2 linked regions of the Pseudosulfitobacter pseudonitzschiae genome follow. The protein of the gene in region 1 binds, or shares a complex with, the protein of each later gene. Links are inferred from orthologs where the notes say so. Each region holds a gene or a part of one and is shown in the gene's direction. Other genes may lie near its edges.

Region 1 (14,833 bases):
TGCTGTGGCCACTTCGCCGCCCGTCCATGTGTTGCGTGGAGTTGCGGCCTGCATCAATGCAGCGACAGTGGCACGGACCGATCCGACGATGTTGACGGTGGACTGGTGCATATAGTGGTGGTTTGGCACCGCTGTCACCTCGACCACGCGCTGCGATGTGCTGTCCCAGACATCGCGCCAGCCGGTACGCATCTCGATCGGGTCATAGCCCAGACACAACACCAGATCGGCGCTTTGGACAAAGGGCAGCAGCGTCTTGTCAGCCAGAGGTGACAGACCCGCACCGCCCAAGGACAGCGGGTCATCCTCGGGTAACATACCTTTGGCCTTGTAGGTGGTGATCACTGGCACAACAAAGCGCTGCGCCAATCCGGCCACATCTGCGCCATCGTTCAGCGCATCGACACCGGCAAGGATGACAGGGCGGGCTGCCTGCGACAGCCAGGCCGCGACCTGTTCCAGCGTGGCGGTGTCGGGCACCACATTGGCGGCGACGGCGCGGGGCGTGGGTGTTGTGGCGGGCACCTGCGCATCGGCCACGCGGATCGGAATGTCGATGAACACCGGTCCGGGCTGGCCTTCGGTTGCGATACCCACGGCCTTGTCCGGGATGATATGGGCCGCACCCGCATCCAGCAGGAATGTCGCTTTGGTGATCGGGGCAAAGACCGCGCGCTGGTCGAGAACCTGATGGGTATAGGTTTGTGCCTCGTTCGCATCGACGGCACCGGCCAGCACAATCAATGGCACGCGATCTTGCAGCGCATTGGCCACCGCGTTCACCCCGTTCAGCACGCCGGGGCCGACCGTGGCCACCAGAACAGCCGGCGCACCGGTGCGATGCCATGCGCCCTCGGCCATAAAGGCCGCTGCGTTTTCGTGTTTGCACAGGATAAACCGGATGCCGGCCGCCTCAAGCGCGTCCACCATCGTCAGAACCTCGCCCCCCGGCATGCCAAAAGCCATCCGGCATCCGGCGGCAAAAAGCCTGCGTGCCACTGCGTCTGCGGCCCTGATCGTCTTGGTCATCACACCCTCAATTCTGGTTTCACGTGACTTTGCATTCGGGTGGGCGGGGGCGCAACTCACCATCCCGCCAGCTATGTGACAAGAAAGTTGAGAATACCTCTTGACCTTCCAGCAGTGGGAACCCTTATGTGCCGTGTCATGACATTGCATTTTGACATAGACGGGATGACTTGCGCGGGTTGCGCAGGTCGTGCCGAACGCGCTCTGGCCGCCATTCCTGGCGGACAGGACGCTCGTGTGAACCTTGCCACCCACTCCGGTCAGATTGACGGCGTGGACGCGGCAGTGGTTCGCGAAACTCTCACCAAAGCGGGTTATCCCGCGCGCACCCATGATGCGACATTGCAGGTGGACAACATGACCTGCGGGTCATGTATTGGCCGCGTCGAGGCGGCGGCGTTGGCGGTGCCCGGCGTTTTGTCGGCCCATGCCAATCTGGCCGATATGACGCTGCATGTGACTACGCTGACGGGCCGCGACACGAGCGTGCTGCGTCGCGCGCTCGAGGGTGCGGGCTATCCCGCGACCGACATGCAGACGGACGACGATACACCCCAAGACCACGACCGCCACAACACCGCCAGCTACCGCCGTCGTTTCCTGATCGCCGGTGCGCTGACCCTGCCAGTGTTTCTGGCCGAAATGGGTGGGCACATCTATCCGCCGATCCACCACCTGATTGCACGCACCATCGGGATGCAAACCAGCCATCTGTTGCAGATGGCGCTGACGCTGGCGGTTCTGGCCGGTCCGGGTGCTGGCTTTTTCCGGCGCGGCATACCCGGTCTGCTGAAAGCGCGGCCTGATATGGACGCGCTGGTGGCGCTGGGGACCAGTGCGGCTTTTGTCTATTCCGTCGTGGTGACGCTGATGCCTGCATGGCTGCCAGTAGAAGCGCGGGCGGTTTATTTCGAGGCGGCAGCCGTTATTGTCACCCTAATCCTGCTGGGCCGTTGGCTTGAAGCGCGGGCCAAGGGCCATACCGGCGATGCAGTACGCAAGCTGATGGCGCTGGCCCCTGATACCGCAATGGTGCAGCGCGGCGACGCGTATATCGAAACCCCGCTGTCCGAGATTGTCAGCGGTGAGACCTTGCTGGCGCGGGCAGGCGACCGGATTGCCACTGACGGCACCGTGACCGCTGGCAGCGGCCACATCGACACTGCCATGCTGACCGGCGAACCGGTTCCGGCCTTTGTCACTGTGGGCGATGCGGTCAGTGCGGGGTGTATCAACGGCACCACACCGCTGCATTACACCGCCACGCGCACAGGCTCCGACACCATGCTGGCCCGCGTGGTCGAGATGACCCGCGAGGCGCAATCGGCGCGGTTGCCGGTGCAGGCGCTGATCAACCGTGTCACGGCAGTGTTTGTACCTGCAGTGATCGTGGCCGCGACGCTGACAGCCCTTGTCTGGCTGCTGGCGGGCGATCCGACACAGGCGCTGGTCGCGGGCGTGGCCGTGCTGATCATCGCCTGCCCTTGTGCGATGGGTTTGGCGACGCCGGTGTCGATCATGGTGGGCACAGGGCGAGCCGCCGAACTTGGCGTGCTGTTCCGTCAGGGCGATGCGCTGCAAGCATTGCAATCGGTGCAGGTGGTGGCCTTTGACAAAACCGGCACGCTGACGATGGGTGCGCCGACGCTGACTGATATGGCGGTAATGGACGGCTTTGCCCGCGCGACATTGTTGCCGCAGGTGGCGGCAGTCGAGGCACAGTCGGAACATCCCATCGCGCGCGCTATTGCCGTCGCCGCCGAGGGGCCGCGCCCGGCAGTCAGTGACATCACCAGCACCACCGGGCAGGGCACCTCGGGCATTGTGGAGGGCGTGCGTCTGCACATCGGTAACGCGGCTTATATGCAGGCCCAAGGCGTTGATCCCGCCCCGCTGACCGCCCGCGCCGAAGAATGGGCCGCGACCGGTGCCACGCCCGTTTTCGTGGCGCAGGCGGACCGGTTGGCCGCCCTGATCGCCGTCACCGATCCGATCCGCGAAGGTGCTGCCGAAGCCATCGCCGCGCTGAAAGCAAGCGGTGTCACCCCCGCCCTGATCACCGGTGACGTCGAAGCCACGGCACAGCACGTCGCCCGACAGCTTGGCATTGCGCAGGTCACCGCCGCCGTGCCACCAGGGGGCAAGGTCGCTGCCTTGACCGCACTGCGCGACGCCCACGGGCCAGTTGCTTTTGTCGGTGACGGCATCAACGACGCACCCGCGCTGGCGGCGGCTGACGTGGGGCTGGCTGTGGCCAGCGCATCAGATATCGCGATCGAGGCTGCCGATGTGGTGCTGATGTCGTCGAATCCCGACGCGGTACTGCGTGCCCGCGCCATCAGCACCGCCACGCTGCGCAATATCCGGCAGAACCTTGTCTGGGCCTTTGGCTATAATGCGCTTCTGATCCCCGTGGCGGCGGGCCTGCTGGTGCCTTTTGGCGGGCCACAACTGTCGCCCAGTCTGGCGGCGGCGGCGATGGCGCTCAGTTCGGTCTTTGTTGTCACCAACGCGCTGCGCCTGCGCGGACAGGGAGAAAGCCTGTGAATATTTCCCAAGTTTCCAGCGCCTCTGGCCTGCCGGCCAAAACGATCCGCTACTACGAGGACATCGGCCTGATCCGACCGGCCCGCAGCGCCAACGGCTATCGCGCCTTTTCCGAGCAGGACACCCACAAGCTGGCGTTTCTGTCGCGGGCGCGCTCGCTGGGGTTTTCGATCGAAGACTGCCGCACCCTGCTGGCCCTGTGGGAAGACCGCAGCCGTGCCAGCGGTGATGTGCGCAAGCTGGCCACGGATCATCTGGCCGAGATTGATCGCAAGCTGGCCGAACTGTCCGAAATGCGCGACACGCTGGCCCATCTGGTGCAGTGCTGCGCAGGCGACGACCGCCCCGATTGCCCGATTATCGACAGTCTGGCAAAGAGTTGAAACGCGGACCTGCCGATGTTTGCAATGCGAACGTCGGCAGGCAACCCGTTCTGGGCAATGCGTGAACGCAAAACGGCCCGACAACGTCGGACCGTTTCATTATCATTCAAATGTGTCGCGGCTCAGCGCCGACGGTCGCGCCGCGACGACATCGGTTGGAACGCCACGCCCACGTGAGCTTCGCAATAGGGTTTGCCCGCCTGAACCGGCAAGCCACAAAACCAGAAATCTTCGGTCGCAGGGTCACCCACAGGCCATTTGCAGGTGCGTTCGGTCAGTTCCATCAGGCTCAGGCGCTTGGCCTTTTTCTCGATCTCGCTGACTTTGGCCAGCGCCTCGGGGCTGATTTCGTTGGCCGAGGGCTGCGGTGGCAGGGGCTGGCCTGCTGGAATGATTTTGGCGCGGGCAGGCATCACCGCAAGACGGGTTTCCGGCACGGGCTCTTCTTGCGGCTTTGGCTCGGCTTTGGGCCTCGGCTTTGCTGCGGCTTCCATCTTGGGCTTGGCCTCGGTTTTGGGCGCAGGCTTGGCCTTGGGCTCGGCTTTGGCCGTTGTGCCGGTCCCGGCACGGTTCGACAGGCCCAGACGGTGGACCTTGCCGATTACGGCGTTGCGGGTCACGCCGCCAAGTTCCTTGGCGATCTGGCTGGCCGACTGGCCCTCGCCCCACATCTTTTTCAGAAGTTCAACACGGTCGTCTGTCCAGGACATGCAGGCTTTTCCTAGCTAAAAAGCGGCGCATCTCTGATGGCCGCTCCAATATCAATATCAGGGCTCTATTCTAATCACTCAGCATGGAGTTACAAGGCAAGAACCCCACTTACCCCGGATCAGCCCAGCGACGCCGGATTTGATCGGGCGCCATACAGGATGACAGGTCGGTCTTTGCACCGCAACCATGCGCCACCACAGTCCGTGATGAAACCTCTTTCTTTCGCAAAAAACCTGCGCTAAAGATCGCGCCATGACAGCGACAGCACATATCATCTCTATCCGACGACGCACCGCGTAACGTCCGCCCCCCGCGTGTTGCGGGATCGCTTCCGCCTGTCTTGCGCCAATTGGCACCCAATCCTTCAAATCTGTTGACCCTGCGGCCCGCGTCATGCACCAAAGTGCTTCGCACCGCCCGTATCAAAGGACGATCACGATGATCCCCTCCGTTTTGCCGACCTATTCCCGTGCTCCTCTGAGCTTTGTCAAAGGCGAAGGCGCCTGGCTGATCGAGGCGGACGGCACACGATATCTCGACCTTGGGGCAGGGATTGCGGTGAACGTACTGGGCCACGCCAACCCGACGCTGGTCAGGGCGCTGACCGATCAGGCACAGGCGCTGTGGCATACCTCGAACCTTTACCAGATTCCGCAGCAACAGGCATTGGCGGACAAGTTGGTGGAGGCGACCTTTGCCGATACGGTGTTTTTCACCAACTCGGGCACCGAGGCCTGCGAACTGGCCGTCAAGATGGCGCGCAAGTACTGGTACGACAAAGACCAGAAAGACCGGGTCGAGATTATCACCTTTTCCGGTTCTTTCCACGGGCGCTCCGCCGCAGGTATCGCGGCGGCCGGCTCGGAGAAGATGGTCAAGGGCTTCGGTCCGGTCCTTGGCGGATTTGTCCACGTCGACTGGGGCGATCACGAGGCGCTGACTGCGGCAATCACCGACAAGACAGCGGCGATCCTGATCGAACCCGTGCAGGGCGAAGGCGGCATCCGCCCGCTGCCCGACCAGTGCCTGAAAGGGCTGCGTGATCTGTGTGACGAACACGGCATCCTGCTTGTTCTGGACGAAGTGCAATGCGGCGTGGGCCGCACGGGCAAGTTGTTTGCGCACGAATGGTCCGGCATCACCCCCGACATCATGATGGTCGCCAAAGGCATCGGCGGTGGCTTTCCTCTGGGGGCTGTGCTGGCCACAGAAGACGCTGCATCTGGCATGACGGCAGGCACACACGGATCGACCTATGGCGGCAACCCGTTGGGCTGCGCCGTGGGTTGTGCCGTTATGGACATCGTCTCCGACCCTGCCTTTCTGGCCGAGGTGAACCGTAAATCCGGTCTGTTGCGCCAGAAGCTCGAAGGGTTGGTTGCCAGCCACCCAGACGTCTTCGAATCCGTGCGCGGTTCGGGCATGATGCTGGGCATCAAATGCAAGATGCCCAACACCGACGTCGTCGCCGCAGGCTACAAGGCTCGCGTCATTACAGTGCCCGCAGCCGATAACGTGATCCGCTTGCTGCCTCCGCTCAACCTCACTGACGACGACATCGCCGAGGCTGTCACCCGTCTCGATGCCGCAGCTGCCAGCCTGTGCTGACCGGCTCTTTTGGCTAGAAATATCCCGAGGGTCCGGGGGCCACGCTCCCGACCTTCGCCTATACAGAAAAATGACCAATGAAACACTTTCTTGATATCCACACCACCGACCCGTCCGAACTGCGCAGCATCATCGACACAGGCCGCGCCATCAAGGATGCGCGCGCTGGCCGCCCCAAGGGCACGCCCGACGACGATCAACCGCTGGCGGGCCACATGGTTGCGCTGATCTTTGAAAAACCGTCCACCCGCACCCGCGTCAGCTTTGACGTCGGCGTGCGCCAGATGGGCGGGCAGACGATGCTGCTGTCAGGGGCCGACATGCAGTTGGGCCACGGTGAAACCATCGCGGACACCGCCCGCGTGCTGTCGCGTTATGTTGATCTTATCATGATCCGCACCTTTGAAGAGGCCACCCTGCTGGAAATGGCCGAACACGCCACCGTGCCGGTCATCAACGGTCTGACCAACCGCACACACCCTTGTCAGATCATGGCCGACATCATGACCTTCGAAGAACATTCCGGCCCCATCAAGGGCCGCAAGGTCGTCTGGTCGGGTGATGGCAACAACGTCTTCGCCTCCTTTGCCCACGCGGCCAAGCAATTCGATTTCGAACTGGTCTTCACCGGTCCCGAAACCCTGCAACCCGAGGCCGCGTTGAACGGCCTTTACACCACCGAACGCGATCCGAACAAAGCGGTCCAAGGCGCCGATCTGGTGGTCACCGACACTTGGGTGTCGATGCATGACCCGCAATCCGCGCGTGAGCGTCGCCACAACCAGTTGCGCGGCTATCAGGTCAACTCCGCCCTGATGTCCAAGGCCAAACCCGACGCGCTGTTCATGCACTGCCTGCCCGCTCACCGCGACGACGAGGCGACGTCCGAGGTCATGGACGGCCCGCACTCGGTCATCTTCGACGAGGCAGAAAACCGCCTGCACGCGCAAAAAGCCGTCATGCGCTGGTGTCTGGGCAAATGATCTGACCTTCCCTCGGGATCGCGGGCTTCTTTTGGCCCGAAATATCCCGGGGGAGACGCGCAGCGTCGGGGGCAGCGCCCCTAAATCCGTCTCAATCCAGTACCGGAAACCAATCCGGCAGGGCGCATTTGCGATCCAGCTTGAAGGACCGCGAGCGCACCAGCCCGATCTTTTCGTCCACCGTCGGCCCCGCGGTCAACTCGGCCTGCGCCATGCGTGCTGCCGTGTTCCAGTCCACTGTCTCCATGCGCATCACTTGGGTCTGCACCTTGCGTGCCTCGTGGCCGGGGTTTTTCCATGCTTTGCCGGGCAATCCGTCACCGTGGCCTGACGCGACCTCGGCGCGGTGCAAATTGGTCTCGGCCAGTGCATCGCGGTTGGCAAATTTCAGGTGCGCCAGAAACACCCCTTCGGGCAGTACATACTCGAACTGCGCCACTTGCCGTGGCCGCACCTGCACCCCGTGGCGTTTCATCGCAACCCCGCCCCGCACCGCCCATGCCTTGCTGTAGTGCCCCGAGAACACGGCGAATGTACCTTCATCGGTCTGCACCACCTCCAGCCCTGCCGCGAACAGCGCCTGCCCTTTCTGTTGTGCGAAAACACTGTCCAACCCGTCGTGTTTGGTCGGATCAAGGCATATCAGTTCGTCGGCATCGGTGCGGATTACCCAGTCGTATACCTCGGCCAATCCTGCCTGGATCCCGTTCAGCATCCGCCCGCGCACCCCGTCAAATCCGGACAGATCGTCGCGCGGCACGGTCAGGATACTGGCCTTGGGGCAAAGCTGCGCGATCTTCGGATCGGTTCCATGGGCGACCACAACCAGATGCTCGGCCCCCACCAGCGCGGTGTAATGGTGATACCACTGCGCCAGCGCCCAGTAATCGCGGTAAACCATCGTGATTGCACATATCTTCATGGTGGTATCTAGCCACCACCACACGGCTTGAACAAGCCGGAACATGATGGTTGCGCGATCACCAAGGCTTGCCCCTGCCGCGCGGGCGGGTATGTTTCCGGCGGAAGATCTCAAAACAGGCAGGGCATATGGTGCAGCAGAATACTCGGGCACAGATCGGCGTTTACGGTCTGGGCACAATGGGCAGCGCGCTGGCGCTCAACCTTGCCGATCACGGCTTTGACGTGGCGGTATCCAACCGCGAGGCCGATTGGATCGATAACTTCCTGCCCGAGGCCGACGGACTTGCCGGCACGGTCACCGGCCACGCCGATCTGGCCGGTTTTGTTCAGGCCATCGCCGCCCCGCGCACCATTTTGTTCATGATCCCATCGACCAAACCGATGGACCAGATGATCGACGCGATCAAGCCGCTGTTGTCCAAAGGCGATACCATCATTGACGGCGGCAATGCCGATTTCAACGACACACGGCGGCGCAGCAAGGCGCTGGATGGCACCGGCATCCACTTTGTCGGGATGGGCGTGTCGGGGGGTGAAGAGGGCGCGCGTCATGGTCCTTCGATGATGGTCGGCGGGTCCAAACATGCGTGGGCGCAGCTCAAGCCGATGGCCGAAGCGATTGCTGCCACGTTTCAGGGTGATCCCTGCGTTGCCCACCTTGGCCCTGACGGCGCGGGTCATTTCGTCAAGACGGTCCACAACGGCATCGAATATGCCGACATGCAGATGATCGCCGAATTGTATGGCCTGATGCGTGACAAGGCAGGCATGGATGCGGGCCGGATCGGTCAGGTCTTTGATGGCTGGCGCGCGGGTCCGCTGGCCTCGTATCTCATCGAGATCACCGCCACGGCGCTGGCCTCGACCGATGCGGCGACGGGTTGCCCCGTTGTGGATGTGATCCGCGATCAGGCGGGCCAAAAGGGGACAGGCCGCTGGACCCTGATCGAAGCGTTGAACATGGGGCAAAGCGCCTCGACCATCGAGGCGGCAGTGGGCGCGCGCGGCTGGTCGTCCGAGGGCGACGCCCGCCGTGCGGCGCAGGATTTGCTGGATCCCGCAGCGCAGCCTGCCGGAATGCCGGACGTGGATGACATGGAAAACGCCCTGTTGGCCGCGCGCATCCTTGGCCACGCCCAAGGGTTTCGCGTGCTGTCGGCTGCCTCGCAAGAGTTCGGCTGGGATCTTGACCTTGCCCGTATTGCCGAGATCTGGCGGGCGGGGTGCATCATCCGCTCGGCCCTGCTGGACGAATTTGCCGCCGCCGTGCGCGGGGGGCTGCCTCATGGTCATCTGATCCTTGCGCCCGCGATGCGCAAGCGACTGGCAGAGGCGTTGCCGGGGCTGCGGCGTGTGGTGGCATCGGCAGCGCTTGTTGGTCAGCCGATGCCTGCGCTTTTCGCCGCGCTGGCATGGCACGACACGATGGCGCTGGGCCGTGGTACGGCCAACATGATTCAGGCGCAGCGGGATTATTTCGGCGCGCACGGGTTCGAGCGGATGGATCAGGACGGTGTCCATCACGGCGATTGGCTGCGTTAAAGCCTGCGTTTGACCCGCAGCGTCGGATCGGCCTGTGTCGGGTCTTCGGGCCATGGATGTTTCGGGTATTGCCCGCGCATATCCTTGCGCACATCCGCATAGGAACTGTCCCAGAATCCTGGCAAGTCCATTGTGATCTGGATGGGCCGTTGCGCTGGCGACAGCAGGGTGACCTTCAACGGCTTTCCGGCCACGGTGGGATGACGGGTGACGCCGAACATTTCCTGCAAGCGCACCGCGATCTCCGGTGCATCGCCGCTGTAGTCAATCGGCACATTGCGTCCCAGTGGTGTGCTGAAATGCGACGGTGCCGCGCGGTCAAGGGCTTGTGCGTCATCCCAACTCATCCGTGCCTTCAGCGCTGGCGTCAGATCAAAAGCTTTCCAGTCGCCAGAGGTGTGCACGCCACCCAGATGCGGCAGAAGCCAGTCCGCCAGTGTTGTGATGAGGTGATCATCAGACCAGTTTTCCGCATCCACCAACCGTGCCCGCGCCAGAAACCGCGCCGCCTTGGCCGAGGGGTTCAGGCCCAGTTGCCGCACCCCGTCCAGCATCGCCACGGCGATGTCTTCGGGCGGTGCGTCTTGCCATGTACGGTCTTCCAGCACCAGCGCGCCCAGCCGTTCTTGTCGACGTGCCAGAACGCGCCCTTCTCGTTTGGACCACAGGCACAGGTCGTGCCATCCGATCGCTTCACCAAAGATGGCGCGCAGGTCGGCCTCGCTGATTTCGGTCGCTTGCCGGATCTTGGCTTCGCGCGGGTCACCGTCCAGATCGGTCGCCACGATCAGCCGCGCACCGGCCAGCGCGTCGCCGTCGGGCAGCACCGCGCCCTTGCCACCCGACAGCACAAAGCGCGGGGCATCGCCCTTGCGGCGCAGGCCAATCCGGTCGGGGTAGGCTAGTGCGGCCATCGCGCCCAGCGACAGCACCCCACCCGATGTGCTCGATTTCAGCCGTTTGGTTTCCTGCCGCACCCGCGCCAGCGCGCCACGTTGCACCGCATTGCCGAACCGGTCGGGGCTGCGCAGCGCCTGTATCCGCAGACGCAGGTCGCTGCCCATGCCGCGCAGGATGTCGCGTTCGGCAAGCAAAGCCGCCAGCTCTGCCGCACCCTTGCCACCGTGTACCAGCATGTGCGCCAGACGCGGATGCAGGGGCAGGGAGGCAAGTGCGCGACCGTGGGCGGTGATGCGGCCTGTGTCGTCCAGCGCGTCCAGCACCCGCAGTACCTCGACCGCTTCGCGGTAGCGTCCGGTGTGGGGCGGGGTGACAAAGTGGAGTTCCTCGGGCGTTGCCCCCCAAAGCGCCAGTTCCAGTGCCATGCCGGTCAGGTCGCCTGCCTCGATCTCGGCGGGGGGAAAGGCGGCCAGCGCACCGTCTTCGCCGCGCGTCCACAGTTTGTAGCAATGCCCTTTGGCCACACGACCCGCGCGGCCTGCGCGCTGGGTGGCTTCGGCGCGCGTGACTCGTTCGGTGACCAGCCGCGCCATGCCGCTGGACGGATCAAAGCGCGCGCGGCGGGCCAGCCCTGCGTCCACCACGATGCGGATGTCGGGCAGGGTCAGCGAGGTTTCGGCAATCGCCGTGGCCAGCACGATCTTGCGGCCCGTTTTTGCAGGAGCAATCGCGGCACGTTGGGCGGCAAAGTCCATCGCGCCGAACAGCGGATGCACCGCGACATCACTGCCAAAACTGCCGTCAAGCAGCCCTTGCACCCGCCGGATTTCGCCTTCGCCCGGCAGGAACACCAGTGCGCTGCCGGTCTGTTCGCGCATGGCGGTGCGGACCAGATCGGCCACCGCCCCCTCCAGCCGTGCCTGACCGCGCGGACGGTCCAGCCAATGGGGTGTCACGTCGAATGCGCGGCCTTCGGATGTGACCAGCGGCGCATCCAGCATCTGTGCCACGGGGGCGGCGTCCAACGTGGCGGACATGACCACCAGATGCAGATCGTCACGCAGCGCCTCGGCCACCTCAAGACACAGGGCCAACCCCAGATCGGCGTTCAGGCTGCGTTCGTGAAATTCGTCAAAGATCACCACACCGACGCCGGGCAGGTCCGGATCGGACTGGATCATGCGGGTCAGGATGCCTTCGGTTACCACTTCGATTCGGGTGGTTTTGCCTACCTTTGCCTCGCCGCGGACGCGGTAGCCGACGGTGGCGCCCACGGCTTCGCCCAGCGTTTCGGCCATACGTTCGGCGGCGGTGCGCGCGGCCAGACGACGCGGCTCCAGCATCAGGATGCGGCCCTTGAAACCGGCATCCAGCAACGCCAGAGGCACGCGTGTGGTTTTGCCCGCACCGGGGGGCGCTTGCAAAACCAGCCGTTTGCGCGCGGCAAGCTGGGTGCAAACCTGATCCAGCACGTCATCAATGGGCAAGGTAAATTTCATATTCGTGCTTATCTGCGAAACAACGCCCGAGGCCAAGGCTGGACAAATCAGCGCCCAGACCGGAAAACCGATGCTAGGCACGGAGGCATGCAGATGGACATCACCGACACCGCACAACGCATCACATCGGGCGACCGCCGCGCCTTGGCCCGCGCGATTACGCTGGTGGAAAGCGGGCGGGCCGACCATCGCGCACAGGCGGCGGAGTTGCTGGGCGCATTGCCGCGTGAACGGCAGGCGCTGCGTATCGGGCTGTCGGGCACGCCGGGGGTGGGCAAAAGCACGTTTATCGAAAGTTTTGGCATGATGCTGACGGGGCAGGGGCTGCGCGTGGCTGTTCTGGCTGTTGATCCGTCCTCGGCGCGGTCGGGCGGGTCTATTTTGGGCGACAAGACGCGGATGGACCGGTTGGCGCGCGATCCGAAGGCGTTTATCCGGCCCAGCCCCAGCCAGACCCATCTGGGTGGCGTGGCGCGGCGCACGCGCGAGGCGGTGGCGCTGTGCGAAGCGGCTGGGTTCGACGTGGTGCTGATTGAAACGGTGGGCGTGGGGCAGTCGGAAACCGTAGTGGCGCAGATGGCCGATCTGTTTTTGCTGCTGCTGGCCCCTGCGGGCGGAGACGAGTTGCAGGGCGTCAAACGCGGCATCATGGAAATGGCCGACGTGATTCTGATCAACAAGGCCGATGGCGATCTAAAGGCCACCGCCACGCGCACCTGCGCCGATTATGCCGGCGCCCTGCGGCTGATGCGCAAACGCCCGCAAGATCCGGCGGGCTTTCCTAAGGCAATGATGGTGTCGGCACTGGAAGACGCCGGCCTGAACGCGGCATGGGCGACCCTGCAAGAACTTGCGGACTGGCGGCGCGAGAACGGGTTTTTTGACAAAACACGGGCGACACAGGCGCAATACTGGTTTGAACAGGACGTTCGTGCGGCATTGCTGGCGCAACTTGACGGGGCGCAGGCGCGTGCCGAAATGGCGCGCCTGGGGGCAGAGGTGGCACAGGGGCAGACCGATCCGGCGCTGGCGGCACAGCAGATGTTGGCCACCTTGGGTCACAAGCAGGGCTGATCGCGCAATAAGGCGTGGAAAGCTGCGCAATCATGCTTGACCCCTCGTGCGATTCCCCCTATTGCCAGCGGACGAAATTAGGGGCGCAGCTGCGAGCGGCGCTTGTTGTCGTTTCGGGGACCGCCCTGACAGCGACCAGAACAAAAGGATAATCCCATGTCGCGTCGTTGCGAACTGACCGGAAAAGGCCCCATGTCTGGCAACAATGTCAGCCACGCCAACAACAAAACACGTCGTCGGTTTCTGCCGAACCTGAACGATGTATCGCTGCAGTCCGAAGTGTTGGGCCGCGCGATCAAGTTCCGCATCTCGGCTGCGGCACTGCGCACTGTCGACCACCGTGGTGGTCTGGACGCGTTCTTTGCCAAGTCGAAAGATGACGAACTGTCGGCCAATGCGCTGAAAGTGAAAAAAGAAATTGTAAAAGCTCTGGCCGCCAACGCCGCCTGAAGTTCCGCGACCTAGAAGAACTCGGCCCCGTCTGCATGCGCAGGCGGGGTCGCTTCGTTTGGGAAATAGGGCTTTTGGACGCAGGCTGTGACGCTTGTGCGTTGTCGGGGCTGCGGCTAATGCTGCTGGCATGACTGTGTTGCGCCAAATCACCCTTTGCCTTGCGATGCTGACACTTGTTGTCACCGCGCAGGCCTTTGCGCAGGCGCGTGGCTCGGCGGATGCGGTGGGGCAGATGGTGCTGTGTATCGGCACGGGGTCTGTCACCGTCAATGTTGACGCGAATGGGCAGCCAGTGGACGCGCCGCACATCTGTCCCGATGCCGCGCTGACGCTGCTGGGGCATGATGTCGTGATCTGGACGCCTGTGCGGGCCGGTGTCATCCGTCGTGCCGAATACAGTGTGCGTCATGTGTCTGCAACGCGTGCGGATGTCTCTGCGGGCTATCTGTCACGCGCGCCGCCTGTTTTGCTCTGAAATCCCACTTATCTTTCCAAGAGCAAAACAAAGGACATATCCACATGTCACTGATGAAGTACATATCTGCAGCAGCGGTTACCGCCCTTTTGTCCACAGCCGCCTTTGCTGACGGCATAATGGTCCAAGACCCCTATGTGCGCACTTCGCGCCCTAATGCGCCGACGGCGGCGGCGTTCATGGTTTTGAAGAACCAGACCGACACCGACGACCGTTTGATCGACGCGCGCAGCGACATTGCCAAAAAGGTCGAATTGCATACCCATGTTGACCAGGGTGGCGGTGTCATGGCGATGACCCGGATCGAAGGCGGCATTGCCATTGCCGCAGGTCAGACGCACGCGCTGATGCGCGGTGGCGATCACGTCATGATGATGGGGGTGAACCGCGCATTGGTTCAGGACGATAAAGTCACCGTTACGTTGGTCTTTGAAAAGGCGGGCGAGGTGGTCGTGAATATTCCGGTCGATAACGAGCGCAAGGCGACGCATGGCGCTGGGGGTCTCGGCACGATGGACCATTCGCAAATGGACCACGGTGCGGGCAAGTCAGACTAGACGTTAAGCAGGCCTTCGACCCATTTCGGCACCGTCTGGCTGGCGGGGCCGAAATGGGTTTCGTCGAATTGTGACACCACCAGAGAGGGTTCGAGGTTCAGTTCGACCGTCATGGCGCCGTAAGCGGCTGCGGCCTGTACAAAACCTG
Region 2 (15,063 bases), 210 kb from region 1 along the record:
GCATTGATGGTGACAGGTTGAACAACACCGACCCGACAAAAGGCGCGCCGCCCAGATAGGCAAAGAACGACCCCGAGCAAAGACCCGACGCCAGCGAATAGCCCCAAAATCGCGGACTGCGCAGCAATTCAGGGTATTCGCGGAACTGCGCGCCCAGCGATTTGCCGGTGCTGGTCGCGGTTTCGCCCAGATCGGCCCAGACCACCCACAGGGTGATCGCGCCGATGATAAAGAACGCCCAGAAATTCGCGCGCCAGCCAAAAAGCTCGTCCAGAACGCCGCCGACGGCGGGGCTGACCATCGGCACGACCGACATGAACATTGTCACGATGCCGATCATCGACGCGCTTTCGTTCTGGTCATACAGGTCGCGGATTACCGCGCGGCTTAACACCATTGCCACGGCGACAACCGCCTGACACATGCGAAAGAACAGGAACACTTCTGCCGTGGGCGCATAGATACAGCCCAGTGTGGCCAGCAAAAACAATGACAATCCACCCAGCAGAACCGGCCTGCGCCCGATGCTGTCCGAAATCGGGCCGATCAACATCTGAAGCACCGCGCTGACCCCCAGAAACAGGGCTACCGAAAGCTGCATCAGCCTGTATTCAGTGTGGAAATACTCGGTCATGTTCGGCAGCGACGGCAGAAACATGTTCATCACCATGGCCGACATGCCCGCAAGCATAATCAGTGTAATCAGGTGAGGCGGGGTAGAGCGTTTGAAAAAACGCACGGATGGTATACGTTGCATTGGAGGAAGGTAGAGTGAGGCCTTGCCAGTGTCCATTGCGTTTGGCGCATAGCAGCCATGCGTTCACGTATGTTTTGCAAATTTGCAATTAGCAAAGCCCGCGCGGCAAAGGATTTGCAAATATTCCACAAGATGCTTTTGTGCGGGCCATTGGCCTGATAGCCTGTGCCAAATCGAAACAGGGGCCTGACATGAAAGACATTCTGACCGAACTGGAAGACCGGCGCGCGGATGCGCGGCTGGGCGGCGGACAAAAACGTATCGACGCACAGCACGCCCGTGGCAAGCTGACCGCCCGCGAGCGGATCGAACTGCTGCTGGACGAGGACAGCTTTGAAGAATTCGACATGTTCGTGGCCCACCGATGCACCGACTTCGGCATGGAAAAGCAAAAGCCCGCTGGCGACGGTGTGATCACCGGCTGGGGCACCATCAACGGGCGTATGGTCTATGTGTTCAGTCAGGACTTTACCGTATTTGGCGGCTCGCTGTCCGAAACCCACGCCCAGAAAATCTGTAAAATTCAGGACATGGCCCTCCAGAACGGCGCGCCCGTCATTGGCATCAACGACTCGGGCGGTGCGCGCATTCAGGAAGGTGTCGCATCGCTTGCCGGTTATGCCGAAGTGTTCCAGCGCAATATCATGGCCTCGGGCGTGGTGCCGCAGATTAGCCTGATCATGGGGCCATGTGCAGGCGGTGCTGTCTATTCCCCCGCGATGACCGACTTTATCTTTATGGTGCGCGACACGTCCTATATGTTCGTGACCGGCCCCGATGTGGTCAAAACCGTGACCAACGAACAGGTCACCGCCGAAGAACTTGGCGGGGCCTCGACCCACACCAAAAAATCCAGCGTTGCCGATGGCGCGTTCCAGAACGACGTCGAGGCGCTGGCCGAAGTGCGCCGCCTTGTCGATTTCCTGCCGCTGAACAACCGTGAAAAACCGCCCGTGCGCCCGTTCTTTGATGAACCGGGCCGCATCGAGGCCAGCCTTGATACGCTGATCCCCGAAAACGCCAACACCCCCTACGACATGAAGGAACTGATCCACAAAGTCGCGGACGAGGGTGATTTTTTCGAGATTCAGGAAGATTTCGCCAAGAATATCATCACCGGCTTTATCCGGCTTGAAGGGCAAAGCGTGGGCGTCGTCGCCAACCAGCCGATGGTGCTGGCGGGCTGTCTGGACATCGACAGCAGCCGCAAGGCTGCGCGGTTCGTGCGGTTCTGCGATGCCTTTGAAATTCCGATCCTGACGCTGGTCGACGTGCCCGGATTTTTGCCCGGCACCGGTCAGGAATACGGCGGCGTCATCAAACACGGTGCGAAACTGCTGTTCGCCTATGGCGAGGCGACGGTGCCCAAGGTCACCGTGATCACCCGCAAGGCCTACGGCGGTGCCTATGATGTGATGGCGTCCAAACACCTGCGCGGCGATTTCAATTATGCATGGCCCACAGCCGAGATCGCGGTGATGGGCGCCAAGGGCGCGACCGAGATCATCCACCGTGCCGATCTGGGCGACGCGAACAAGATCGCCAAACATGCCGCCGACTATGAAGACCGGTTCGCAAATCCGTTTGTCGCCGCCGAACGCGGGTTCATCGACGAGGTGATCATGCCCCATTCGACTCGCCGCCGGATCAGCCGCGCCTTTGCTTCGCTGCGCACCAAAAAGCTGACGAATCCTTGGAAAAAACACGACAATATTCCGCTTTGACCGTCGGGGGAACGCAGATGCACCGGTTCGCGTTGACTCCGCAAGGAGCAAGCCATGACCAAGGACCACGGAAAGTCCGTCAAGGACGACGAGATCTACGAAGCGCTGCGCGAGGACGGCGCATCGAAGCAAAAGGCTGCGCGCATCGCAAATGCGCAGGCCAACAGCGACCAGCATCCCTCGCAAAAGGGGGGCAAACAGCCGCCCTACGAGGACTGGACCAAGGATGCGCTATACGAACGCGCGCAGGAGCTGGAGATCGACGGACGCTCGGATATGTCGAAAAGCGCGCTGATCAAGGCGCTGCGCCAGTAACAAGCGGACAGGCGGCATGATGATACGTGCTGCCGTCATTGCCGCGCTGATCGCCGGAGCGGGCCCGCTGTGGGCCTTCGACGTGCCCTCGGGGCAGGCCGTCGAGCTGCAAGAGGTGTTGATTGACGACACCAGCGGCACCAGTATCCTGCGCTTTCGTTTTTTGGCGCCCGCCATTGCGCGCGATGGCGGCACGATGTCCTATGTGGACAGCGCTCGCGATATCGAAGAACTCTGCGTCCGAACCGTCATTCCCTATATTGCCGAATACGCCCTGACGCCGCAAATCGTGGTGATCTCACTGGCCGATCGCGCGGTGGAATTCGGCCAGCCCGATCCCGACGCCACACAATTCTTTGACGCCTTCCGCATCGAAGGCGACACCTGCATCTGGGAGGCTTTTTGATGCCTGCACAATATCTTGCGGCGCGCCCCTCACTTAGGCGGAAAATTGCGTCTTTGGAGTCACAGCGCGGCGCGATGAAGCAGCCTGCATATCTTTCACGTTTGGAATCCGCTATGATCGCGCCAAGGAAACCCTTTGGGTCCCTTACCTCTATTGAGGCAGGGCCTGCATTTCTGTGCGGGCAACGCCTTGTGCAACAAAACAGGAGATACAGATGTCGAAGAGCATCAAACTTTTGGCAATGTTCGGCTTTGTCGCTGTCGTTGCTGCCTGTGCGCGCGAGCAGCAGGCCGAAGAATTTGTCGTGGTCGATCCCGAGCCCATCTCGGTCGAGCCAACATATACCGGCAAATACAAGTAAACCCGTTTCAGGGCAGGCCTTTGGGCCTGCTCTGGCCCCGCAGATGGCGCATGGGGGTGTCCCATGCTGAAACACCGTGGTTTCCCCGGCCGTCTTGCCAGCACCGATTTCCAGTTCACCCTTCGGCGTGCCAATCCCAAAGGGGCCACGCCGCTGACCCGCCGCGAACGCAAGCGTGACCGCAAACCTGCGGACCGCCGTGCCGATCAGGGCTTTATGAAAGCCTTGTGGGAGCAATTCGGCGACCAGCCGTTCGAGCGGGGCAATCTGGACGCAGGCCGCCTGTCATGGCTTTTTGGCCGCGAGGTGGTGCCTGCCGTCGGTGACTTCGACCCCGAGTCTTATGACGCGCTATTGGTGATTGACGTCGCCGTCGCCCGCGCATCTTTCCCCGAAGTCTTTGGCGAGCGTTCGGCGTGATTTTGCTTGCAGAATCCGGCTTCTGGCAATCATTGGCCGACGCGCAAACGCCGCGCTTGGCGCAGGCGTGCCAGTTGTGCCAGTTTCAACCTCAGGGTGCTGCGCTCCATACCTTTGCAGCACCTGATCACCATCTCCATACCCCTTCCCCTTACGGGCGGTATCCTGACGATAGTCAGGGGCCGCCCGCCTTTTTGGCCGCGCGCACCGCTGTTTGGCGGAAATCGGCGCATCGGCGGGCATCACGTCTTTTTACATTGTCGGAACCGGACAATCTGTCATGCGTTGTAAAGGTACATCAGGCAGTACAAGGACAAAAAACATGCCCCTCAAAGCAATCATTATCGCAGGCTTCGCTTGCGCGGGTCTGGCCGCTTGTGGCGACACCATCGGCGAACAGGCTCTGGTCGGCGGCGCCGTCGGCGCAGGTGCGGCCGCAGTCACATCGGGCAGCCTTCTCACCGGTGCGGCGGTCGGCGTTGCAGGCAACGTCGCCTATTGTCAGGCATATCCGCACAAATGTAACTGATCACCGGCCACGGGCAGGGGTGCTGCGCACCTCTGCACAGATGTCGCTGAACCGATTTGAAATTCGTACCAATGCCGCAACCGCCTTGCTCACGCAGGGCGGCTTTTTGCGTTCGGCACCAACCAACTCAAGGGACCACAAATGTTCAAAAAGATCCTGATCGCCAACCGCGGTGAAATCGCCTGCCGCGTCATCAAGACAGCGCGCAAGATGGGCATCCAGACGGTTGCCATCTACTCCGACGCCGACCGCAACGCGCTGCACGTGGAAATGGCCGACGAGGCTGTGCACATCGGCCCGTCGCCTGCCAACCAGTCCTATATCGTCATCGACAAGGTGATGGAGGCAGTCAAATCCTCGGGCGCACAGGCGGTCCACCCCGGCTACGGGTTCCTGTCCGAAAATTCGAAATTCGCCGAGGCGCTGGACGCCGCCGGTGTCGCCTTTGTCGGCCCGCCCGTGGGCGCAATCGAAAAGATGGGCGACAAGATCACTTCGAAGAAAATCGCCCAAGAGGCAGGCGTCAGCACAGTTCCGGGCTATATGGGTCTGATCGACGACGCCGAACACGCGGTCAAGATCGCGACCGAGGTCGGCTATCCTGTGATGATCAAGGCCAGCGCAGGCGGCGGTGGCAAGGGCATGCGCATCGCGTGGAACGACGACGAGGCCCGCGAAGGGTTCCAGTCGTCCAAGAACGAGGCCGCCAACAGCTTTGGCGACGACCGGATTTTCATCGAAAAATTCGTGACCCAACCGCGCCACATCGAAATTCAGGTGCTGTGCGACAGCCACGGCAACGGCATCTATCTTGGCGAACGCGAATGTTCGATCCAGCGCCGCAACCAGAAGGTTGTCGAAGAGGCGCCCAGCCCCTTTCTTGACGAGGCGACCCGCCGCGCGATGGGCGAACAGGCCGTCGCCCTTGCGCAGGCGGTGGATTACGCCAGTGCAGGCACCGTCGAATTCATCGTCGACGGCGACAAGAACTTCTACTTCCTCGAAATGAACACCCGTTTGCAGGTGGAACACCCTGTGACCGAACTGATCACCGGCGTCGATCTGGTTGAACAGATGATCCGCGTCGCCAACGGCGAGGCGCTGAGCATCACCCAGGACGACGTAAAGCTGAACGGCTGGGCCATCGAAAACCGGCTCTATGCCGAAGACCCCTATCGCGGCTTCCTGCCGTCGATCGGCCGTCTGACCCGCTATCGTCCCCCCGCCGAGGTCGCCGCAGGTCCACTGCTGACCAACGACAAATGGCAGGGCAATGCAGCATCCGGCCCCGTTGCCGTGCGCAATGACACCGGCGTGTTCGAGGGTGGCGAGATCAGCATGTATTACGACCCGATGATCGCCAAACTGTGCACATGGGCCCCCACCCGCGCCGAGGCCATCGAGGCGATGCGCGTCGCCCTCGACAGCTTCGAGGTCGAGGGTATCGGGCACAACCTGCCGTTCCTGTCCGCCGTGATGGACCACCCGATCTTCATCAAGGGCGAGATGACCACCGCCTTTATCGCCGAGGAATATCCCGACGGGTTCGAAGGGGTCGAACTGCCCGAAACCGACCTAAAACGCATCGCCGCTGCCACCGCAGCGATGAACCGTATTAGCGAAATCCGCCGTGCGCGTGTGTCGGGCCGGATGGACAACCACGAACGCAAGGTCGGCACCGACTGGAACGTGACCCTTCAGGGCCATTCGTTCGACGTGACCATCAGCGCCGCCGACAGCGCAGGGGCCACTGTTACCTTTGACAGCGGCACCAGCCTGCGGGTGCAGGGGGATTGGACCCCCGGCGATCAGCTGGCCAAGATGACGGTGGGCGATGCGCCCCTTGTGCTGAAGGTCGGCAAGATCAGCGGCGGTTTTCGCATCCGCACCCGTGGCGCTGACCTCAAGGTGCATGTGCGCACCCCGCGTCAGGCCGAACTGGCGCGACTGATGCCCGAAAAACTGCCGCCCGACACGTCCAAACTGCTGCTGTGCCCGATGCCGGGGCTGGTGGTCAAACTGGACGTGGCCGAGGGCGATCAGGTGCAAGAGGGTCAGGCCATTTGCACCATCGAGGCGATGAAGATGGAAAACATCCTGCGCGCCGAAAAGGCGGGCATCGTGTCCAAGGTCAACGCCAGCGCGGGCGACAGCCTTGCGGTGGACGATGTCATCATGGAATTCGAATAAGCCGCGATGGCCCGTGTTGCGTTGCATAACGCCCGCACACGGGCTTCGACGGGTCAACCTTCGGGCTGGGCCGCACCGCGCAATTCCTGCTGGCGTGTCGGTGTCTTGTCGATGCTGCGGGTGATCTCGCGCACATCCCACGGAAATGGCTTGCGCTGCATCACGTCGCCGTCTTTGTCGATCAGCGCCATCATGTATCCGCGCGGGCGCAATTTCTGCCGCAGTTCGGACCGTGCATCGGGGTCGGTATCCAGCAACACGACCACATCGCGTTCCAGCAAATCTTCGGCGCGGGCACGCAGCAGCGCCACCTGTTCGATGTATTTGGGGTCGGCGGGGCTGTCGGCAAAGACGACGATGGGCCGGTTAGTCCAGACAAATTGCCGCAAATCCGTTTCGGCCGCCGTGGCGAAAAGCTGTTCGGCAGCCGTCGGGGTGGTGTCTTCGGCCATGGCCGGAAATGCGCCAAGTGCGATAAAAACGAGCGGAATAAGTCTTTTCATGGTCTCTCCTGTTATCCCTAAGATAAGCATTTGCGCGGCAAATTCGATGCACAAAGTGGTCAACAGCGTGATTAAATCCTCTGTAACGGGTGCGGGCGCATGATCCGCTGGCCCCTGCCTGTATTTTCTTCCGTTTTCCGGATCGGGGCGCATGTCTTGCGAAAGGACAACAGCCCGATGGACGTAATCCTGCATCTTGGCGCGCATCGCACCGGTTCGACCAGCTTTCAGGATGCGTTGCGGCGCAATGCGGGCAGGCTCGCCGATGCCAGTGTCGGGTTCTGGGGGCCACGGCGCACGCGCGGCGGCTTGCTTTCGGGTGCGCTGCCGCAACCCGGATTTGATCCGGTGCGTGCCACCCGCCGTGCCAAGGGGCGGGTGCGGATGCAACTGGACCAGACAGCGGCCAGCGGCCTGTCGGCCCTGTTGATCAGCGACGAGAACATGATCGGCTCGGTGCGTTCGAACATACGCAACCGTACCCTCTATGCCGACATCGGCGATCGCATGGCCCGCTATGCGCAGGTCTTTGACGGGCGCATCACACGCATCGTGCTGAACATTCGCGCGCTGGATTTGTGGTGGTCCTCGGCCATTGCTTACGGCGTGTCGCGCGGCGCGCCGGTGCCGGACTATCAGGCGCTGAACCGCATCGCACAAGCGCGCCGCAGTTGGCGTGACGTGATCACCGATCTGGCCTGCGCCATGCCCCATGTCGATCTGCGCATTCTGCCTTTCGAAGTTTTCGCTGGCCGCACCGGAGCCATCCTTGACGCGGGGGCGGGCTGCACCGTCGCTTTGCCCGCGCAAGGCGACTGGCTGAACCGCTCCCCCGACGTTGCCGCCCTGCGCGACCTTCTGGCCGCGCGCGGTGGTATCGCCGCGCAGGCCGTCACTGGCTCGGGCCGCTGGACCCCTTTTACCCCCGAACACTCCGCCGCTTTGCGCGCCGCCTATGCCGACGATCTGGCATGGCTCGCGGCGGGCGCGGACGGGCTTGCATCACTGACACAGGATCCGGAGCGCACAAGAGCGGGACAAACCCTGCCGTGCGTCCCACAGACAGAAGGACATGACTATGACCGACAAAAAGGCGACCGACAAAAAAGCGGACTGGCGCACTCTGGCCGAGGCTGAATTGCGGGGCCGCCCCGTTGACGACCTGACGTGGAAAACGCTGGAAGGCATTGACGTCCAGCCGCTTTATACCGCCGACGACCTGAAGGATGTGACCCATTTGGGCACCATCCCCGGTGCGGCCCCCTATACGCGCGGCGTCAAGGCCACGATGTACGCAGGCCGCCCGTGGACCATCCGCCAATACGCGGGCTTTTCCACCGCCGAGGAATCCAACGCATTCTACCGCCGCAACCTTGCCGCAGGACAACAGGGCGTCTCGGTCGCCTTTGATCTGGCGACGCACCGGGGCTATGACAGCGACCACGAACGCGTGGTGGGCGACGTGGGCAAGGCCGGCGTGGCCATCGATTCAGTCGAGGACATGAAAATCCTGTTCGACGGCATCCCGCTGGACAAGGTCAGCGTGTCGATGACGATGAACGGCGCGGTCATTCCGATCCTTGCCAGCTTTATCGTCGCAGGCGAAGAACAGGGCCACGACCGCAAGGTGCTCTCCGGCACCATCCAGAACGACATTCTCAAAGAATTCATGGTGCGCAACACCTATATCTACCCGCCCGAACCGTCGATGCGCATCATCGGCGACATCATCGAATACACCTCGGATTTCATGCCCCGGTTCAACTCGATCTCGATCTCGGGCTATCACATGCAAGAGGCGGGCGCGAACCTGGTGCAGGAACTGGCCTTCACCCTGGCCGACGGGCGCGAATACGTCCGCACCGCCATCGCTGCAGGCATGGACGTCGACCGTTTCGCCCCGCGCCTGTCGTTCTTTTTTGCCATCGGCATGAACTTTTTCATGGAGGCCGCCAAACTGCGCGCTGCCCGTCTGCTGTGGTCGCGGATCATGTCCGAGTTCGACCCCAAGGACGAGAAATCGTCGATGCTGCGCACCCACTGCCAGACTTCCGGTGTCAGCCTGGCCGAACAAGACCCCTACAATAACGTCGTGCGCACCGCCTACGAGGCGATGAGCGCGGTTCTCGGCGGCACCCAGTCGCTGCACACCAACTCGCTGGACGAGGCCATCGGCCTGCCCACCGAACATTCCGCCCGCATCGCGCGCAACACGCAGCTGATCCTTCAGGAAGAAACCGGCGTGACCAATGTCGTCGATCCGCTGGCGGGCTCTTACTACGTCGAAAAGCTGACGCATGATCTGGCCGAGGCCGCATGGAAGCTGATCGAAGAGGTTGAAGAGCTGGGCGGTATGACCAAGGCGGTCGCCTCCGGCATGCCGAAACTGCGCATCGAAGAGGCCGCCGCCACCCGTCAGGCCAACATCGACCGTGGCGACGAGGTGATCGTAGGTGTCAACAAATACCGCCGCGACAAAGAAGACCCGATCGACATTTTGGACGTCGACAACGTCGCCGTGCGCCTCAGCCAGATTGCGCGCCTTGAGAAAATCCGCGCCACCCGCGACGATGCTGCCTGCACCGCCGCACTGGATGAACTCAGCCGCCGCGCCAGCGAGGGCGGCAACCTGTTGGACGCAGCGGTCGAAGCCGCCCGCGCCCGCGCCTCTGTGGGAGAAATCAGCATGGCGATGGAAAAAGTGTTCGGCCGCCACCGCGCCGAAGTGAAGACACTGGCCGGCGTTTATGGTGCCGCTTACGAGGGCGACGAAGGCTTTGCCGCCATCCAGAAATCGGTCGAGGATTTCGCCGAGGAAGAAGGCCGCCGCCCACGCATGCTGGTGGTCAAGATGGGTCAGGACGGCCACGACCGAGGCGCCAAGGTGATCGCCACCGCCTTTGCCGACATCGGATTCGACGTCGACGTGGGCCCGCTGTTCCAGACCCCCGCCGAGGCCGCACAGGACGCAGTGGACAACGACGTGCATGTCATCGGCATCAGCAGCCAGGCGGCAGGCCACAAGACACTGGCCCCGCAACTGGTTCAGGCGTTGAAAGACGCGGGCGCAGGCGACATTCTGGTGATCTGCGGTGGCGTGATCCCGCAGCAGGACTACCAGTTTCTCTACGACGCGGGCGTCAAGGCGATCTTTGGTCCCGGCACCAACATCCCCGCCGCAGCGCAGGATATATTGCGTCTGATCCGCGAAGCCCGCGATTGATGCCAACACGGGCCGCGCTGTTACAGGGCGGCCCCAAAATCAGGACCACACAGATGATGCAGTTCGATCACATCGCCATCGCAGGGGCGACATTGGCCGAAGCCACAGCCTACGTCGAAGACGCGCTTGGCGTATCCATGCAGGCGGGTGGCGAACATGCGGTGTTTCACACGCACAACACGCTGCTGGGTTTGGCGGACGGCCTCTATCTGGAAGCGATTGCAATCAACCCCGATGCGCCGGTGCCGGATCGTGCGCGCTGGTTCGACCTTGACCGGTTCAGCGGCCCCGCGCGGCTGACCAACTGGATCTGTCGCTGCGATGATATGGATGCGCTGCTGGCGCAGATACCCGCGCTTGCGCCCGACGGGGCAGGGCGGCCTGTCGATCTGCAACGCGGCGATCTACGCTGGCGCATGGCGGTGCCTGACAGCGGGGTACTGCCCTTCGACAATTGCTGGCCCGCGTTGATCCAGTGGCAGACCAGCCAGCACCCCGCACAGCGTCTTGCCGCCAGCGGTGTGCGCCTGACGCGCTTGATCGTGACGCATCCGCGGGCGGATGACCTGCGCGCGGCTTTGGCCCCGATGCTGGACGACGCCCGCGTCGTCTTTGACGCAGGCCCCGCCGCTCTGCACGCCGAATTCGACACACCCCATGGGCCACGCACCCTATGATCCGCGCCGCCATCCCTGCCGATGCCCCCGCCATTGCAGCCATCTGGAACGCGGTGATCGCATTGCCGCATATCACCTTCACCACCGACACCAAAAGCGACGCTGCGGTGGCACAACTGATTGTCGAGCGCGCAGGCGCCTTTTGGGTGGCCGAGCGGGCCGGTACCGTTGCAGGCTTTGCCACCTTCGGCAGCTTTCGCGGCGGTCCGGGCTATCGGCACACGGCTGAACATTCCGTCATGCTGGGCCGCGACGCGCGGGGGCACGGCATGGGCCGTGCGCTGATGGCTGCAGTGGAATCAGGTGCCGTGGTCCGCGACGTGCATCTGCTGGTCGCAGGCATCAGCGGCGGCAATCCCGACGCCGTGGCGTTTCACGACCGCCTCGGATTTGCGCAGTCCGGCAAGATTCCGCAAGCAGGGCGCAAGGGCGGCCAGTGGTATGACCTAATCTTGATGCACAAATTGCTATTCCCGTCCTGACACCGCCGCCCGACATCTCTATGGTGCGCCCATGTCGATCTGGACCCGCATAACCGAAGCGCTCAGCGCCCTGACCGCAGGCGAAGGCCTGTCGGCGGTGTTCGACCGCTTGCGCACGCCGCCCGAACGGTCCGTGGGCTTTGCCATCGCCGTCATCGCGCTGTCGGCCAAGATGGCCAAGGCCGACGGGCAGGTGACCCGCGCCGAAGTCATGGCCTTTCGCGAGGTGTTCCACATCGCCCCCGAAGACGAAGCAGGGGCGGCGCGCGTGTTCAATCTGGCGCGGCAGGACGTTGCGGGCTTTGATGTCTACGCCCGACGCATCCAGATCATGTTCCGCGACCAACCCGAAACGCTCTATGACCTGATGGAGGGGCTGTTTCACATAGCGATGGCCGACGGCCACTATCATGATGCCGAAGCTGCATTTTTGGAACAGGTCGCCGATATTTTCAAATTGTCGCCCACGCGCTTCGCCGCACTCAAGGCGCGCGCGGTGCCCGATCAGGCCTGCGATCCCTATACCGTGCTGGGGGTAGAGTGTAATGCCGATCTGCCCACCGTCCGCGCGGCATGGCGCAAGCTGGTGCGCGAGAATCACCCGGACGCGCTGATCTCGCGCGGCCTGCCCGAAGAGGCGATCTGCATGGCGCAAAAACGTATGATCGAAATCAACCGCGCATGGGCAGAAATTCAGGAAACGACCACCTCCGGCGCGGCCTGATGCGGCTGGCCACCTATAACGTCGAATGGTTCAACGCGCTGTTTGACGACGACGGCACCCCGCTGTCCGATGACGAAATGTCGGGCCGCTACCAGATCACCCGCGCGAAGCAACTCGAAGCGCTTGGCATCGTGTTCACCGCCCTTGACGCCGACGCGGTGATGATCATCGAAGCCCCCGACCACAACCGCCGCCGCGATACCGTCCGCGCGTTGGAAAACTTTGCGCAGCTGTTCGATCTGCGCGCCCGCCGTGCGGTTACCGGTTTCCTGAACGACACCCAGCAAGAGATTGCGCTGCTCTATGATCCGGACAGGCTGTCGGCCACGCACGACCCCGTCGGCCACGACACCGGCAAAAAGGGTGCCACGGATGCGCCGCGTTTCGACAGCACCTTTCGCATTGATCTGGATGTGGATGACAAACAGGATTTGATCCGCTTCTCGAAACCGCCGCTGGAACTGGCCATGCGCAGCCACGCCACGGGGTTCGAATTTCGGGTGATCGGCGCGCATCTGAAATCCAAAGCCCCCCACGGTGCCACCACCCGCGACGAGATCATGCGCCATTCTATAGCCAACCGCCGCAAGCAACTGGCCCAAGCGATCTGGCTGCGCGCGCGCATCACCGATCACCTTGCCGCGGGCACGCCGTTGATCGTAATGGGCGATATGAACGACGGTCCGGGACTGGACGAGTTCGAACATCTCTTTGGCCGTTCGTCGGTCGAAATCCTGCTGGGTGGCGACGACCAGCTGCAGCTTTACGACCCCCACGCGCGTCTGGCCCTTGGCCGTCGTCTGGGCGTTATGCCCACAACCGCCCGCTTCTGGATTCGCCCCGAGAAACGCTTTTTACAGGCGCTGCTCGACTATATCATGATCTCGTCCGACCTGCGCGCCCGCGCGCCCGACTGGCGCATCTGGCACCCGCTGGACGATCCCGATTGCTGGCAGGTACCTGAATTGCGTGATGCGCTGGTCACCGCATCCGATCACTTTCCGGTCACGCTGGACATCGACATGTAACGTCCACTTTGAAATGTTACGTTTTGCCCCCATATTGGGCACATGAAACATTTGCTTATCCCCGTGACGTTGGTGGCCGCTTTGGCCACCCCGTCTTTTGCGCAGGACGATGGCGATGGCCTGTCCTTGATGGAACGCGGTGCCAGAATGTTCATGGAGGGAATCATGAAAGAAATGGAGCCCGCCATCGACGATCTGGGTGGGCTGGTCGACGAATTCGGCCCCGCCATGCGCGGCTTTGCCCAAGAGATGGGCCCGGCATTGCGCGATCTGATGCAGCAGGTCGAAGACTGGAGCGTCTACGACGCCCCCGAAATCCTGCCCAACGGCGATATCATCATCCGCCGCAAACCCGACGCGCCGGAATACGTGCCCAAGGACGGCGAAATCGACATTTGAGGGCGCCACCGGCCCAGCAGTTTCAACCCGGCGGCCTTATCCGCGCGGCGTGCGCCTACGGGTCTTCACCGTCAGATCGGCACCCATACTGCTTGCCAGCGATTCCAGCCGCGCCTCTGCGACCTCGCCATAAAGCGGCAGAACGGCGGGCGACAGGTGCAGTTCCAGCTGCTTTTTCTTAGGATACCAGCGAAATTCACCGCGATCGGCGTCCTTTTGCATCCAGAACATCGCGCCGAACCGCATCGCCTTGCCCAAAATCTCGGCGTCCAGACAGGTCTTTTCGTCCAGCACGTCATACAGGTTCTCGAACGGCGTGCCTTCGCGTTTGTTGGAATAGCGGTGCAACAGGGCCAGCCCCAGAAAAATCCGTTCTGAATGCTTCAGCCCGCCAAGGTTGGCCCGTGTGGCGTTGTCGAAACAGACTTCGGCGCGGTAATCGGGGTGGGCGCGCCAACTGACGTCGTGCAGCAGGCAGGCCGCCTTGATCAGCCGTTTGCGCTGGACTGGCGCGGATTTGAACAGCGGCATTATGAATTCGTACAGCGTCCGGCCAAAACCGGGCAGGCGGGAATCCTTGGCCTCGGCAAAGCGGCAGGCCTCGATCAGCGGATCACGGTCGCGCAGGCGCTGGGGCATCTGTTCATACAGCAGCCCCTCGCGGATACCATAGGACGACACCGCAATATCCTTGGGCTTGAATGTGCGCACCAGCCGCGACAGCACTTCCGCGGCTAGCGGCACCAACCCCATCCGTTGCGCCGAGATGCCGCATTTGTTGCGCAGATCTTCGGGGTCGCTTTCCGCGATAAAGTTCACGGTCTTGGCCACGCCTGCGGGCGTCATGCGGTATTCGTGCAGCACATGCAGCGGATAATTGCGCCGGTACATATCAATGCGCGCAATCGCCCGCCACGACCCGCCGACCAGAAACAGCCGGTCGCGCTGGATGCCCATTGCCTCTTGCAACTGGTCCATTACTGCGGCGATATGATCGCGGCGGCCCTTTTTGCCGCCCTTGACGTCCACCAGCTTCAGCGGACCCAGTTGCGATGTCTCGCGTCGGCCCACGCGCCCGCCGGAAATCTCGGCCAGTTCCATCGACGACCCGCCAATGTCACAGACCAGACCATAGGCACCGGGCCAGCCCAAAAGCACCCCCTGCGCCGACAAACGCGCCTCTTCGCGCCCGTCGATGACCCAGATGCGCAATCCGGTTTCGCGCAGCACATCGGCGCAAAACTCCGCACCGTCTGAGGCATCGCGCACCGCCGCCGTGGCCACCAGCGTCAGTTCGGGCAGATCCATACCGTCGGCCAGATGTT

Evidence for each region.
Region 2: the proteins of meaB (region 1) and scpA are in contact, whole or in part, in a crystal structure (PDB 8DPB), measured with the Methylorubrum extorquens proteins. The link is inferred for Pseudosulfitobacter pseudonitzschiae from one-to-one orthologs. Residues at the interface, in SOR26638.1 of Methylorubrum extorquens: Arg20, Ala21, Ala24, Arg25, Thr28, Ser32, Arg33, Arg34, His37, Thr98, Gly99, Gly100, Ser101, Ile102, Leu103, Lys106, Thr107, Ala110, Ala113, Ile114, Asp115, Arg116, Ala118, Phe119, Ile120, Arg121, Pro122, Pro124; in SOR27001.1 of Methylorubrum extorquens: Glu577, Glu578, Asn579, Asp580, Gly581, Arg582, Arg583, Arg585, His596, Ala604, Ser605, Ala608, Asp609, Gly611, Phe612, Asp613, Val614, Asp615, Ile616, Gly617, Pro618, Leu619, Glu625, Arg628, Gln629, Val631, Glu632, Asn633, Asp634, Glu661.

Annotation. Positions count from the first base shown.
Region 1 is NZ_CP022415.1:483,738-498,570, forward strand. Bases 11,441-14,209 are described here. They hold meaB (methylmalonyl Co-A mutase-associated GTPase MeaB), read left to right. Parts: upstream 11,441-12,219; coding sequence 12,220-13,200; downstream 13,201-14,209. Other genes in these bases: hrpB (ATP-dependent helicase HrpB), read right to left, coding at 11,441-12,126; rpmB (50S ribosomal protein L28), read left to right, coding at 13,357-13,650; SULPSESMR1_RS02295 (hypothetical protein), read left to right, coding at 13,781-14,128; SULPSESMR1_RS02300 (copper chaperone PCu(A)C), read left to right, coding at 14,173-14,209. Outside these bases: SULPSESMR1_RS02240 (thiamine pyrophosphate-binding protein), read right to left, coding at 1-1,029; SULPSESMR1_RS02245 (heavy metal translocating P-type ATPase), read left to right, coding at 1,168-3,576; cueR (Cu(I)-responsive transcriptional regulator), read left to right, coding at 3,573-3,959; SULPSESMR1_RS02255 (GcrA family cell cycle regulator), read right to left, coding at 4,082-4,669; SULPSESMR1_RS02260 (aspartate aminotransferase family protein), read left to right, coding at 5,109-6,278; argF (ornithine carbamoyltransferase), read left to right, coding at 6,356-7,261; SULPSESMR1_RS02270 (glycosyltransferase family 2 protein), read right to left, coding at 7,353-8,183; gndA (NADP-dependent phosphogluconate dehydrogenase), read left to right, coding at 8,312-9,727; more of hrpB, read right to left, coding at 9,724-11,440; more of SULPSESMR1_RS02300, read left to right, coding at 14,210-14,685; SULPSESMR1_RS02305 (NAD-dependent deacylase), read right to left, coding at 14,682-14,833. UniProt on the Escherichia coli protein: Binds and hydrolyzes GTP. Likely functions as a G-protein chaperone that assists AdoCbl cofactor delivery to the methylmalonyl-CoA mutase (MCM) ScpA and reactivation of the enzyme during catalysis.
Region 2 is NZ_CP022415.1:694,186-709,248, forward strand. What follows is about bases 7,857-10,855. They hold scpA (methylmalonyl-CoA mutase), read left to right. Parts: upstream 7,857-8,283; coding sequence 8,284-10,428; downstream 10,429-10,855. Other genes in these bases: SULPSESMR1_RS03280 (hypothetical protein), read left to right, coding at 7,857-8,342; SULPSESMR1_RS03290 (VOC family protein), read left to right, coding at 10,482-10,855. Also shown: SULPSESMR1_RS03240 (multidrug effflux MFS transporter), read right to left, coding at 1-757; SULPSESMR1_RS03245 (acyl-CoA carboxylase subunit beta), read left to right, coding at 949-2,481; SULPSESMR1_RS03250 (DUF7218 family protein), read left to right, coding at 2,536-2,796; SULPSESMR1_RS03255 (DUF6497 family protein), read left to right, coding at 2,813-3,202; SULPSESMR1_RS25185 (hypothetical protein), read left to right, coding at 3,417-3,563; SULPSESMR1_RS03260 (hypothetical protein), read left to right, coding at 3,627-3,983; SULPSESMR1_RS03265 (hypothetical protein), read left to right, coding at 4,306-4,512; SULPSESMR1_RS03270 (acetyl-CoA carboxylase biotin carboxylase subunit), read left to right, coding at 4,654-6,702; SULPSESMR1_RS03275 (DUF4174 domain-containing protein), read right to left, coding at 6,756-7,205; more of SULPSESMR1_RS03280, read left to right, coding at 7,305-7,856; more of SULPSESMR1_RS03290, read left to right, coding at 10,856-11,105; SULPSESMR1_RS03295 (GNAT family N-acetyltransferase), read left to right, coding at 11,102-11,587; SULPSESMR1_RS03300 (molecular chaperone DjiA), read left to right, coding at 11,619-12,311; SULPSESMR1_RS03305 (endonuclease/exonuclease/phosphatase family protein), read left to right, coding at 12,311-13,339; SULPSESMR1_RS03310 (hypothetical protein), read left to right, coding at 13,382-13,738; SULPSESMR1_RS03315 (Ppx/GppA family phosphatase), read right to left, coding at 13,775-15,063. UniProt on the Escherichia coli protein: Catalyzes the interconversion of succinyl-CoA and methylmalonyl-CoA. Could be part of a pathway that converts succinate to propionate.